4 regions of the Methylobacterium sp. A49B genome follow, and region 2 is predicted to be linked to each of the others. Evidence: predicted binding sites of a transcription regulator. Region 2 holds the regulator's gene; each other region holds the start of a gene.

Region 1 (3,205 bases), on a different contig from region 2:
AGATCGGAGAGCCACGCGCTCGATCCGGCCGTGCGGGCGGTCCCGGCGAGCAGGGTCTTCACGGTGTCCTGGACGCCCGGCTTCTTGAGGTCAGCGAGCGTGATCGCGTCTGGCGAGCCGAGCGCCGCCGAGAGCATCGCCAGGTAGGCGCCCGCCCCCGAATTCGATTGGGTCGCCGAACTGGCGAGGTAGGTCAGCGAGCCAGCCTTCACCGCCGCGACGATGTCGCCGGTCGAGACCGGCCGCCCGACCCAGCCGAGGGCTTCGGCCTTGCTCCGGCGCAGGCCCAGGATCACCGGGGAACGGGCGACCGGCGTCAGGTCGCGCACCCGCTTGTCGCGGTCGAACATCTCGATCCAGATGGCGTTGGCCGGCCAGACCGCGTCGAAGGCCGGCGCCGCATCGGCCAGCGCGAGGCCGATATCGAGGGAGCCCTGATAGTCGAAGCGGCAGGCTGCGCCCCTCGCGCGACAGAAGTCCTGGACGATGGGTTCCAGCGTGCGGTTCTCGGAGCCGGAGGCGATCACGAAGTCCAGGGGCGGGCTGCCGCTGCAGGCTCCGAGGACGGCCAGGAGGATCGCGGCCGAAACGCAGCGGAGGCGGCCTCTCACGCGGACTGCCCCAGCAGTGTGCGCTTCAGCTCGTCCTCGATGCGGGTCAGCTCCGCCTCGGCGGCGCGCCGCTTGGCTTGTCCATCGCGCTGGATCGCCAGAACCTCGTTGACGGTCTCGACGAATTGCCGGTTGACGTGGCTCAGGGTCTCGATGTCGACGATGCCGCGCTGAACCTCCCGCTTGATCCCGGCGGTGCCCTGCCGCAGCCGCTCGGCATTGGCCTTCAGGAGCGCGTTCGTCGTGTCGGAGACCTCCCGCTGGAGCTTCAGCGCTGCGTCCTGCCGGTGCAGGGCCAGCGCGATCGTCATGCCGTTCTTCCAGGTCGGGATCGTGGTCGCGATGGAGGATTGCAGTTTCTCCACCAGGGCAGCGTCGCCGTTCTGGACCAGCCGGATCTGCGGCATGGTCTGCAGGGCGATCATACGGCTGAGCTTGAGATCGTGGACCTTCCGTTCCAGGCGCTCGACGCTCTGCGCGAGGTCGGAGGCCTTCTGCGCGGCGAGTTGACCTTCGACGCCGTCCCCGGCCGCGCGTGCCTGCGCCTCCAGGGCGGGTAGCCGCTCCCGGCGGACCTCCTCGATGATCTGGGTGCCGGCGACGATATAGGCTTCGAGCTCGCGCATCTGCGCGAGATTCCGCTCGAACAGGCCGTCGAGCATCGCGATGTCGCGACGGAGGGCGTCGCTGCGGCGTTCGAGGTCCAGGGCGATGCGATCGACCTGCGCGGCGAGGGAGGAGAACCTCTCCCGGAAGCGCAGCACCCGGACCTTCGCGCCGCCCCAAAGCCGCTCCAGCAAACCCGCCTTGCCGAGCGAGGCCGGATCGAGGCTGTTCACCTTCGCGATCAGATCGGAGAGCAACGCGCCGACCGGGCCTGAATCCTTGTTCAGGGTATCGCGCAGGATCGTGTCGGCGAAGGTGGCGACGCCGCGCTGGGCCTGATCGCCGTAAGTCGTCAGCGCCGAGCGATCGTCGAGCCGGATCTCCTGGCGGATGCGCTGGACGAGGTCGGGATCAGCGGCGTTCCCAAGTGCCGCAGCGGCGCTGGACGAGACGGCGCTGCCCGTGCCTTCCTCCGATTGACGCATCGGCCGGCCACCTTTTTTCAAACCCCGGGATCAGCAGCAAGGCCAGTTGCATCGGCCGCCCGCGCCTCGTGAGGGCATGTCCACGACGCCGGCGAACCGCCCGGGTCCTGGGCAGCTGGCGGCGTCGGCACGATGATGTGGCGATCGATGACGATTCGATGACAGTCTTCGGCCCCGGTCCCGGATCCCGGCGAACTCGTGCGATGCGTTTCGGCGGATTGCAGCCTTTTCGGCGCCATCCCAAGCTGGATCGGCCGGCCGCGGCAAGGTGTCGTCGAACGGTGATAAAGCTGTGCCGATGCTCGGTGCTTCACTGGTCTTGGAGGCCGAGGTGCGTTCCGCCTCCCGCACCATCCTCGGAACTCTGGCCGCGCTCGGCCTCTGGCTGCAGCCGAACCTCGCCGAAGCCCAGACCGAGCCGGCCGAGGTGCAGGCCACGGTCGACCGGGTCGCGGCCGAAGGGCTTGCCATCGGCTCGCCCACCGGTGCGGGCGGCGATCCGCAGACTTCGGTCGCGCAGCCGGTCTTCTCGGCAGGCCGGGCCGCGGAGGTGACGACCTCGTTCCAGCCCCTGCTGGGGGCTGCTGGTGATCCCGGCGGCTACCGCGCCTTCCTCGAGCGGCACGGGATCACCTTCGGCCTCATCACGGTGGCCGAGACCTACCGCAACCTGCGCGGCGGCCTGCGTCGGGGTTCCACGGGCCTGACGCTCCTCGATCTCGACGTCGACGTCGATCTCGACACCCTGGCCGGTTGGAAAGGGGCTGCGGCCCACGCCACGGTCTACCAGATCCAGGGGAGCGGGACCTCCCGTAGCCGGGTGGGCAACCTCATGACCATCAGCGAGATCGAGGCCCTGCCGGCCTCGCGTCTCTCGGAACTGTGGCTGGAGCAGAGCCTGTTCGACGACCGGCTGTTCCTCCGCGTCGGCCAGCTCTCGGCCGACACCGAGTACATGGTGAGCCAGACCAGCATCCTGTTCACCAACGGCACCTTCGGCTGGCCGGCGATCTTCGCCGCCAACATGACCGATGGCGGACCGGCCTATCCGCTCTCGGCACCGACCGTCCGGCTGAAATACGTGCCAACCCGCGAGTTCTCGTTCCAGGCCAGCCTGATCGACGGCACGCCCGGCGGCGGCAATCCGCGCTCGGGGATCGACCCACAGCGACGCAACCCGAACGGCACCCGCTTTCCCGTTTCCGACCCGCCGCTCGCCATCGCGGAGGTCTCGTACGCCTACAATGCCCGCCCCGGAGACGCAGGCCGACCAGGCACCGTGACGCTGGGAGGCTGGCACCGTTTCGGCCGAGTCGATGCGCTCACGCCCGACCCGTTGACCGGCCTCGGTCGACGGGTCAGCGGTGATTATGGCCTCTACGGCGTGATCGACCAGACGATCTATCAGGAGCCGGACGATCCCAACGATGGCGCCAGCGTGTTCCTGCGAGCCTCGGCGTCGCCCGGCGACCGCAACCTCGTGAACCTCTACCTCGATGCCGG
Region 2 (3,205 bases):
TGGGGCTCGCCGCCCTGCTGATCGCCCTGAAGGGCGGCGGGTCTGCGATCGGCTGGGGATTCCAGCTGCAATCGCCCCTCGTGGTGGCGGGGCTCGCCTACCTGCTCTTCGCCATGGGCCTGAGCCTGTCCGGCGTGGTCCATGTCGGCGGCCGGCTCGCGGGCATCGGCGACGGCCTCGCCCGGCGCCCCGGCCTGAGCGGCTCCTTCTTCACGGGCGTCCTTGCCACCCTGGTGGCGACACCCTGCACGGCGCCGTTCATGGGCTCGGCGGTGGGCTTCGCCCTGACCCAGAACGCCGCCGTGGCGCTCACGGTCTTCGCGAGCCTGGGCCTCGGCCTCGCCCTGCCCTTCCTGGTCCTGACCCTCTGGCCGCCGGCCCTGCGGGCGCTGCCGCGGCCGGGCGCCTGGATGGAGACGCTCAAGCAGGTCCTGGCCTTCCCGGTCTACGCCACCGTGGCGTGGCTTGTCTGGGTGCTGGCACAGCAGGTCGATCCGCGCGGCCTCCTGGCGGCCCTGATCGGCCTCGTGCTGGTGGGCTTCGCCGCCTGGGCCTGGGAGCACGGGCACGCCGGACCCCGGACCTCGCGGATCGCGCAGGCCGCCGCAATCCTGGCGCTGGCCGCCGTCGGGGCCGTCGCCGCGACGCTTCCGCGGGACCGCGCCGCGCCGATCGCACAGGCCGCCGCCGACGGCGTCGAGCCGTTCACCCAGGCCCGCCTCGACGCCCTGGTGGAGGCCCGTCGCCCCGTCTTCGTGGACATGACCGCGGCGTGGTGCATCACCTGCGCGGTGAACGAGGCGACCTCGCTGAACACCAGGGCCGTGCGGGCCGCGATGGCCGAGCGCGACGTGACCTACATGAAGGGTGACTGGACCAACCAGAACCCCGAGATCACCCGCCTTCTGGAGAAGCACGGGCGCAGCGGCGTGCCGCTCTACCTGCTCTACAGCGGCAGCGGGACGCCGCAGGTGCTGCCGCAGATCCTCACCGAGGGGACGGTCCTGGCGGCCCTGGAGGCGGTGCCGGCTGGCGCGGGCCGGAGCGCGGCGCTCGCCCGCTGAGCGGGGCTACGCCTCCAGCGCGAAGGTCTCGTCGAAGGCGTATCCGGAACCGCGGACCGTGCGGATCGGATCGGGCTGGCGCGGGCTGTTCAGCGCCTTGCGCAGGCGCCCGACATGCACGTCCACCGTGCGCTCGTCGATGTAGACGTCGTGTCCCCAGACCCCGTCGAGGAGCTGCTCGCGGGAGAAGACCCGGCCCGGCGCCAGCATCAGGAACTCCAGCAGCCGGAACTCGGTGGGCCCGAGATGCAGCTCCTCGCCGCCGCGGCGGACGCGGTGCCCGGTGCGGTCGAGTTCCAGGTCGCCGGCGGCCAGACGGTCCGAGACGTGGGCGGGCTTGGCCCGGCGCAGCAGCGCCCGGATCCGGGCGAGCAGTTCCGGCACGGAGAACGGCTTGACGATGTAGTCGTCGGCCCCTGTCCCGAGGCCCCGGATCCGGTCGCCCTCTTCGCCGCGGGCGGTGAGCATGATCACCGGCAGCCGTTCGGTCTCGCGCCGCGCCCGGATGCGGCGGCAGAGTTCGATTCCGGAGAGGCCCGGCAGCATCCAGTCCAGCAGGACCAGATCGGGGATCCGCTCGGCCAGGAGCAGCTCCGCGTCGTCGCCCCGCGCCGCCGTGTCCACCAGGAAGCCTTCGGCCTCCAGATTGTAGCGCAACAGCGTGGTCAGCGCCTCCTCGTCCTCGACGATCAGGACTTGCATGCTCACGTTCGATGACCCGTTCACGAGGCGGCGCCGTTCAGCCTGCGGACGCGCCGGCCCCCTCCGGAGCGGGCGGCCGGGCGGAAGGTGCGGGAGGCGCCGCTCAGCCTCAACCCGTACCCACCGATTCTCCGGCGGCGCCCCACAGGAATGAGCGCGCCCCGGCGCCTGTGTCGAGGCGGCCCGACTACGGAGCCTGCCCGCGCTCCACCGTCGCGTAGTTCGACGCATCGTTCTTCGGCCGGTCGCCCGCCAGGGTCTCGCCGGTGGCGAGGTAGTGGATGGTCTCGGCGATGTTGGTCGTGTGGTCGCCGATCCGCTCCACGTTCTTGGCGCAGAACAGGAGATGCGTGCAGAACGAGATGTTGCGCGGATCCTCCATCATGTAGGTCAGGAGTTCGCGGAACAGGGAATTGTACAGCGCGTCGATCTCGCCGTCGCGCTCCCAGACGTCGTGGGCCGCCTGGATGTCGCGGCTCGCATAGGCGTCCAGCACATCCTTGAGCTGTCCCTCGGCGAGGTCGCTCATGTGGCGGACACCCAGCACGATCTTCTGCGCCGGGGCGTGGTCGGAGATCGCCACCACGCGCTTGGCGACGTTCTTGGCCAGGTCGCCGATCCGCTCCAGGTCGCCCGAGACGCGGATCGCCGAGATCGTCTCGCGCAGGTCGATCGCCAGCGGCTGGCGCCGGGCGATGAGGAGAACGGAGCGCTCCTCGATGTCCCGCTGGAGCGCGTCGAGGCGCTTGTCGGCGATGATCACCGCCTGGGCGAGCCCGTCGTCGCGGCGCACGAGGGCGTCGGTCGCCTCCGCGGTCATCTTCTCGGCCACGCCGCCCATCTCGGAGATCGAGCGACGCAGATCCTCCAGGTCAGTGTCGTAGGAGCTGACGATATGGCCGGGCATGGTGGATCCTTCGATAAGGGCCCCGCATCGCGATCCGCGGGGGCTGGCGGGGATCCGCCGCCCCGCCGCCGCGGCGGCGAAGGCCGGTATGGTTCGCCGGAGCGTCCGGCCCGATCAGCCGAACCGCCCGGTGATGTAGTCCTGCGTGCGCCGCTCGGTCGGGTTCATGAACATCCGGTTGGTCGGACCGAATTCCACGAGCTGCCCCAGATACATGAAGGCGGTGAATTGCGAGATGCGCGCCGCCTGCTGCATGTTGTGGGTGACGATCACGATGGTGAACTCGTCGCGCAGCTGCTCGATCAACTCCTCGATCCGGCCGGTGGAGATCGGGTCGAGCGCCGAGGTCGGCTCGTCGAACAGGATGACCTCCGGGCCCTGCGCCACCGTGCGGGCGATGCACAGGCGCTGCTGCTGGCCACCGGAGAGGCCGGTGCCCGGCTGCCGGAGCTTGTCCTTCACCTCGTCCCAGAGGGCGGCCTTGCGCAGGGCCTCCTCCACCCGGCCGTCGAGCTCCGATTTCGGCAGCTTC
Region 3 (3,205 bases), on a different contig from region 2:
GTCAGTGTCATGTGGAACCGGAAAGCCTCGAAGACGAACGGATAGCCCCAACGGTCGAGCAGCGCCCGTCCGCGCGCGTCGAGGCGGTCCGGGCGGCGTTTCGCCCGCTCGGCCTCGGTGAGCGGCGCGCGGAACGGGTCGAGGGCCGCCACGCACTCGGCGGCCAGCAGGCCGAGCGACGTCGGCGGGGCCTCCGGCACGAGGGCGAGGAACGGCCCGAGCGCCGCGACCCGCAAGGGGCCGACGGCCACCGGCGGGTGCGCGGCCGCGAGGTCCCGGGCAGCGCCGACGAGGTCGGCCTCCGTGCCGCCGGCGGCGAGGCGCAGCGGCGCCTTGAGGGTAGCGTGGAAGCCGTAGACCCGGGCTCCCCCGGTGACGGCGGCGAGGCCGCTCAGATCCGCCGGATGCGCCACCGCCTCCCCCGAGACGGTGTCGTAGCCGAGCACGGCCCGGCCGAAGGCTTCGAGGCGGGAGCCCGGGGCGGGCAGCCAGTACAGGGCGTAGCGGCGGGTCACGTCTCGGCCTCCGGGGTGCCGCGGTCAGGCCGACCGCGCGTAGGGACGGTCATCGGCCGCCCGGCGCGGGCGCACATCCATGGCGTTGCCGCGCCACACGATGGCGCTCTGGACCCAGGCGCCCAGCCAGATCGCCGGGATTAGGGCGTCGCGCACCAGGAAGGCCGCCAGCATCCGCGGCGAACGGTGCCAGCCCGCGCGGGCGGCGAGCCGGTCCTCGGCGCCATAGCACAGGCCGGCCAGCACCGCAGCGCTCGCGAGTCCCGTCAGGCTGCCGGCCCAGAGGGCCACCAGCAGCGCCGGCAGCAGGACGCCGCTGCCGATCTCCGGGGCGAAGAACAACGGGAAGGTCACCCGCCGCAGCCGCGCCCAGCGGAGCTGCCGCGCCCAGACCTCCCGGAGGCAGCGCGGCCCGAGCGGCTGCTCGAACGGACTCGCCACAAGGTGGACGCGCTTGCCGGCGGCACGCACGAGCTTGGTGGCGGCCGCGTCCTCGGCGATCTCGGCGGCGAGGGCCTGGAGGCCGCCCCGCCGATCCAGGAACGGCTTGTGCCACAGCATGCTCTTGCCCTGCGCGAAGCCGAGACCGAAGGCCTCGGCGGCGTATTGCCAGCGCGCCTGCAGGGAATTGAGGAAGGCGCACTCCACCTCGGCCATGAAGCTTCCGGGGCGTGCGCCGGCCGGCGTCGAGCAGACCAGGCCGGTGTCGTCCCGCCACGCCGCCTGAAGGCGCTGGAGGTAGTCCGGCGGCATCGCCACGTTGGAATCGGCCAGGACCACCCACTCGTGGGCGGCGGCGCGCCAGCCGCGCAGGCAGTTGTTCAGCTTGGGGTTCTCGCTGATCCGCTCGTCGCCGACGATCAGGCGGGCGGGCACGTGCGGGTGGGCGGCGATCAGGCGCCGCACCGTCGGCACGATCGGGTCGCCCGGATCGGCAACGCAGAAAATCAGCTCGTAAGCCGGGTAATCGAGGCGGAAGCTGCGGGTGAGCATCTCCTCGCTGTAGGCCTCCAACCCGTGGAGCGGCCGCACCAGCGAGACCGGGGCCCCCGCCGGGAACCGCGACGGCCCGTCGATCCGGCCCAGGCGCCGCCCCGCGATGACGATGCTGCCGATCTGGACGAGGGCCAGGAGCAAACCGAACGACAGGGCCGGAACCAGGGCGTCACTCATGCGGGTCTCTCGTTGGCCGTCGCGCGGCCCGGTCGCTAGCGGCCGGACCGCGTCAGTCGTGTGACAGCCGGCCTGCCGCGGCGGCGGATGCGGCGGTCGCGAGGGGAGCGCGTGACCGTTGATGGCCTTCGTCGGAATCCCGCGGGCCGAATGCTGATTCCAGGCGGACAACGGGGCGTTGCGTCACCGGACCGTCATGCGCGCATTTTAATCCCGCCTTCACCATCAGATTTGATTCCGCGCGAGGCTGCATGTCCGATTCCGCCGTCATGCCCTCGGGCCTCGCGCGAGGCCGGCCCGGAGGCGGCCCCCGGCTCGACCACGGGATGCACCTGGGGGGCGTCGTCGCCTTCCTGCTCGTGCTGGTGGCGGGGCTCGGCTACGCGGTCGTGAGCCTCATCGCCGACATGAACGCGGTCGGCGAGGCGCCGCTGGCCTACGGCGCCTTCGCGCTCCTGGGGCTCGCCCTGCTGATCGCGCTGGCCTTCGAGTTCGTGAACGGCTTCCACGATACCGCCAACGCGGTCGCCACGGTGATCTACACGCACTCCATGCCGCCGCTCGTGGCGGTGGTGTGGTCCGGCTTCTTCAACTTCCTCGGCGTGATGCTCTCCTCCGGCGCCGTGGCCTACGCCATCGTGACGCTGCTTCCGGTGGAGCTGATCCTGAATGTCGGATCGGGAGCCGGCTACGCGATGATCTTCGCGCTGCTCCTGGCCGCGATCCTCTGGAATCTCGGGACCTGGGCCTTCGGCCTGCCGAACTCCTCGTCCCACGCACTGATCGGCTCTGTGCTCGGCGTCGGCCTCGCCAACCAGCTGATGAACGGCGGCGACGGCACCGCGGGCGTCGACTGGAATCAGGCGCTCAACGTGTTCAAGGCGCTGCTGTTCTCCCCGGTCTGCGGCTTTGTGCTGGCGGCCCTGCTGCTGCTCGCCCTGAAATTCGCGGTGCGCCGGAAGGATCTCTACGAGGCCCCCAAGGGTGATACGCCCCCGCCGCTCTGGATCCGCGGCCTGCTGATCCTCACCTGCACGCTGGTCTCCTTCTTCCACGGCGGCAACGACGGGCAGAAGGGCATGGGCCTGATCATGCTGATCCTGATCGGCGCCGCCCCGACCGCCTACGCGCTGAACCGCACCATGGCGGACGACACGACCCCCGCCTTCGTGCAGGCCTCGACGGCGGCGAGCCAGATCTTCTCCGCCCGGGCCGCCGGCACGCCGCAGCCCGAGGCCGCGCAGGCGCGCCGGACCGTCACGGAGGCGCTGAAATCCAAGGACCTCAATCAGCCGCCGGTCTACGCCGCCCTCGCGGCGCTCTCGAACGACATCGCCGCCAGCGTGAAGAATTACGGCGCGATCCGCACCGTGCCGGCCGCCCAGACGCAGAACCTGCGCAGCGACATGTACCTCGCCGCGGACGCGGTGCGGCTGCTCCCGGGCGCCGGGGCCGAACTCTCGGAGGCCGACAAGGGTACGCTCAAGAGCTATTCCGGGTTGCTCAATGCCGGTACC
Region 4 (3,205 bases), on a different contig from region 2:
CCAGCCGCGCCCGGGCCAGGTCATTGCGTCGATCGCGCCAAATCGATGTGGTCATGCCGGACCGGTGGTAACCCGCCGGGGATCGCGTCGCGACTGTACCGATGCAACAGCGGCGCGGTCGCGGATCGCGGAAGCGGACGAGCTCGGCGTCGGGCGCGCTGGGTTAACGCAATGTTTCACGGGAAACATTGGGCCTGCACCGCCGCTTCAGCCTGCTGGACCGCCGCAATGCAAGGCCGCGCTGAGGGCCACCGATCGAGCCCGGCCGGACCTCACCCACGCACCGTGCGGTTGCCAGTGCGGCGCGGAGCGCCCAAGAGGGTCGCGGCAAGCGGCTTGCCCCTCGATCCTCCCCCCTGCAGAGGCTTCCCCTCCCGTGATCACCGGTCCGTGCCTCATCGTCCAGCCGATCCACGCGGCGGGTCTCGACCGGCTGCGGGCCGCGGGGCTGGAGCCGCGCCCAGCCAGCGGCACAGACGCCGAGACCCTGGCCCGCGAGGTCGCCGGCTGCGTCGCCGTCATCACCCGCAACACCGGCTTCCCGGCCCGCGCCATCGCGGCGGCCCCCGCCTTGCGGGTGATCGGCGTGCACGGCACCGGCACCGACCACGTGGCCAAGGCGGAGGCCACCGGGGCCGGGATCGTGGTGGTCAACACGCCGGGCGCCAATGCCGTGTCGGTGGCCGAGCAGACGCTCGCGCTGATCTTCGCCCTGGCCAAGGCCCTGCCCGGGGCCGACCGCTCGGTCCGACGCGGCGACGACAGCTTCAAGTTCACCGCCCGCCTCGTCGAGCTCGCCGGGCTGACGCTGGGCCTCGTCGGCTTTGGGGCAATCGGACAGGCCACCGCCCGGCTCGGCGCCGCCCTGGGCCTGCGGGTCCTGGCCTACGGGCCGAGCCGTCCCGATGCCGACTTCGCCAATGCCGGCGCTCTGCGGGCCGCCTCGGTGGACGCCCTCCTGGCCGAGGCCGACATCGTCTCCCTGCACGTGCCGCTGACGCCGGGCACCCGCGGGCTGATCGGCCGGGATCAGCTCGCCCGGATGAAGCGGGAGGCGTTCCTGATCAACACCAGCCGCGGCGGCCTCATCGACGAGGCCGCCCTGATCGAGGCCCTGGAGGCCGGCACGATCGCGGGGGCCGGGCTCGACGTCTTCGCGCAGGAGCCGCTGCCCCCCGAGCATCCCCTCGCCCGCCAGGAGCGCGCGATCCTGACACCCCATGTCGGCGGCTCCACCGAGGCGGCCCTGATCCGCACCGCCGAGACCGCCGCGACCCGCGTGGTCGACGTGCTGGCCGGCCGGCGGCCGGGCGGGCTGGTCAATCCGGATGTCTGGGAGCGGCGGCGCGGGGTGTGACGGGCGCCCTGCGATCGGCTTCCCGACGACCCCCTCATCCTGAGGTGCCCGCGCCAGCGGGCCTCGACGGAAGGCTCCAGGCATCGCAGCACTTTCTGGACCCCTCCTTCCAGGCTTCCGCGTCGCTGCAGCACCTCAGGATGAGGGTGCAGGTGGGCGGGGTGTTCAAGCGTCTTCGACCCCGCGGATCACGCCCTTTCGTCCGCACCCCGGCTGCCCGCCGCGCGCTGTGTCATGCAATCGTCGCAGACGGGCCGGAAAGCGACCCGCTGCGTTCCGGCCAAGAGGACTCCATGGACTTCCACCGTCGCTTCACGGTCCTGATGTGCGCCCCGGCCTTCGATCCGGACGATCTGGAAGGCGCGCGCGTCAACCAGATCGTGGCGGCCGTGGAGCAGCGCGGCTTCGAGGTGGTGCGCGCCCGGCGCGTCGAGGACGCGGCCATCGCGGTTCAGACCGACGCGGCGGTGGGCTGCCTCGTGGTCGACTGGGGCAAGCGCGGCCTCGACGGCAAGGCCGCCGCCCTCATCGACATGATGAGGAAGCGCGGCCTGGAGATGCCGATCGTCATCATGGTCCGCCGCAAGCGGCTGGAGGACATCCCGGTCGAGCTGCTCGACTTCATCGACGGCTACATCTTCCTCGCCGAGGAGACGCCGGAATTCATCGCCCGCGGCCTCGTCAGCCGGGTCACGCAATATGCCGAGACGTTGAAGACCCCGTTCTTCGGCGCGCTGGTCGACTACGCCGAGAAGGGCAACCAGCTCTGGACCTGCCCGGGCCACAACGGCGGCATTTTCTACAACCGGTCCCCGATCGGGCGGATCTTCGTGGAACACCTCGGCGAGGCCATCTTCCGCGACGACCTCGACAACTCGGTCCTCGATCTCGGCGACCTCTTGACCCATGAGGGCCCGGCCCTGAAGGCCCAGAAGGAGGCGGCCCGGATCTTCGGGGCGGAGAAGACCTATTTCGTCCTCAACGGCACCTCGGCCTCCAACAAGATCGTCCTGTCCTCCCTGGTGGCGGAGGACGACCTCGTCCTGTTCGACCGCAACAACCACAAGGCGGCCCATCACGGCGCCCTGTTCCTCGGCGGCGGCATCCCGATTTTTCTGGAAACCGATCGCAACGCCTACGGGCTGATCGGGCCGATCTTCCACGAGGCCCTCGACGAGACCCGGATCCGCGAGAAGATCCGCCGCAACCCGCTCGTGACCGACCCGGAGGCGTGGCGGCGGGAGCGGCCGTTCCGCGTCGCGGTGATCGAGCAATGCACCTACGACGGCACGATCTACGACGCCCAGGAGATCCTGGAGAAGATCGGCCACCTCTGCGACTACATCCTGTTCGACGAGGCCTGGGCGGGCTTCATGAAGTTCCACCCGCTCTACGCCCGCCGCTTCGCCATGGGGCTGACCGGCCTCGACGAGACCTCGCCCGGCATCGTCGCCACGCAATCGACCCACAAGCAGCTCGCGAGCTTCTCCCAGGCCTCGCAGATCCACACCCGGGACGTGCACATCCGTGGCCAGACCCGGCGGGTCGAGCACAAGCGGCTCAACGAGAGCTTTCTGGTCCACGCCTCCACGTCACCCTTCTATCCCCTGTTCGCCTCCCTCGACGTCGGCGCCCAGATGATGAAGGGGCGCTCGGGCATGATCCTGTGGGACGACACGATCCGGCTCGGGATCGAGTGGCGCAAGAAGGTCCGGGCGATCCGGCGGGAATTCGAGGAGAACGAGCGCGACCCCGCCCGGCGCTGGTTCTTCGACCCCTTCGTGCCGGACGTGACCCGGAACGCCGACGGGGCCGAGGTGCCCTGGGAGAGCGTGCCGACCGACGAAC

The links. Region 2 encodes PhoB, which activates phosphate uptake and scavenging genes when phosphate is short. Its sites were predicted from a motif close to TGTCATNNANCTGTCAT; they were not measured.
Region 1: ACLBX9_RS23810 (toxic anion resistance protein) is a predicted target of PhoB. The motif match lies at 1,850-1,866, and genes of this name have one in related genera.
Region 3: ACLBX9_RS25660 (inorganic phosphate transporter) is a predicted target of PhoB. The motif match lies at 1,870-1,886, and genes of this name have one in related genera.
Region 4: ACLBX9_RS08860 (Orn/Lys/Arg family decarboxylase) is a predicted target of PhoB. The motif match lies at 1,588-1,604, and genes of this name have one in related genera.

Annotation. Positions count from the first base shown of each region.
Region 1 is NZ_JBKFBO010000118.1:44,683-47,887, reverse strand. It holds gene ACLBX9_RS23815 (vWA domain-containing protein) at 1-611, opposite strand, end outside; gene ACLBX9_RS23810 (toxic anion resistance protein) at 608-1,702, opposite strand; gene ACLBX9_RS23805 (carbohydrate porin) at 2,001-3,205, shown strand, end outside.
Region 2 is NZ_JBKFBO010000114.1:60,045-63,249, reverse strand. It holds gene ACLBX9_RS20425 (protein-disulfide reductase DsbD family protein) at 1-1,064, shown strand, start outside; gene phoB (phosphate regulon transcriptional regulator PhoB) at 1,071-1,766, opposite strand; gene phoU (phosphate signaling complex protein PhoU) at 1,954-2,673, opposite strand; gene pstB (phosphate ABC transporter ATP-binding protein PstB) at 2,788-3,205, opposite strand, start outside.
Region 3 is NZ_JBKFBO010000127.1:14,389-17,593, forward strand. It holds gene ACLBX9_RS25650 (DUF1045 domain-containing protein) at 1-515, opposite strand, end outside; gene ACLBX9_RS25655 (ceramide glucosyltransferase) at 540-1,688, opposite strand; gene ACLBX9_RS25660 (inorganic phosphate transporter) at 1,940-3,205, shown strand, end outside.
Region 4 is NZ_JBKFBO010000073.1:5,547-8,751, forward strand. It holds gene ACLBX9_RS08850 (hypothetical protein) at 1-55, opposite strand, end outside; gene ACLBX9_RS08855 (hydroxyacid dehydrogenase) at 377-1,357, shown strand; gene ACLBX9_RS08860 (Orn/Lys/Arg family decarboxylase) at 1,651-3,205, shown strand, end outside.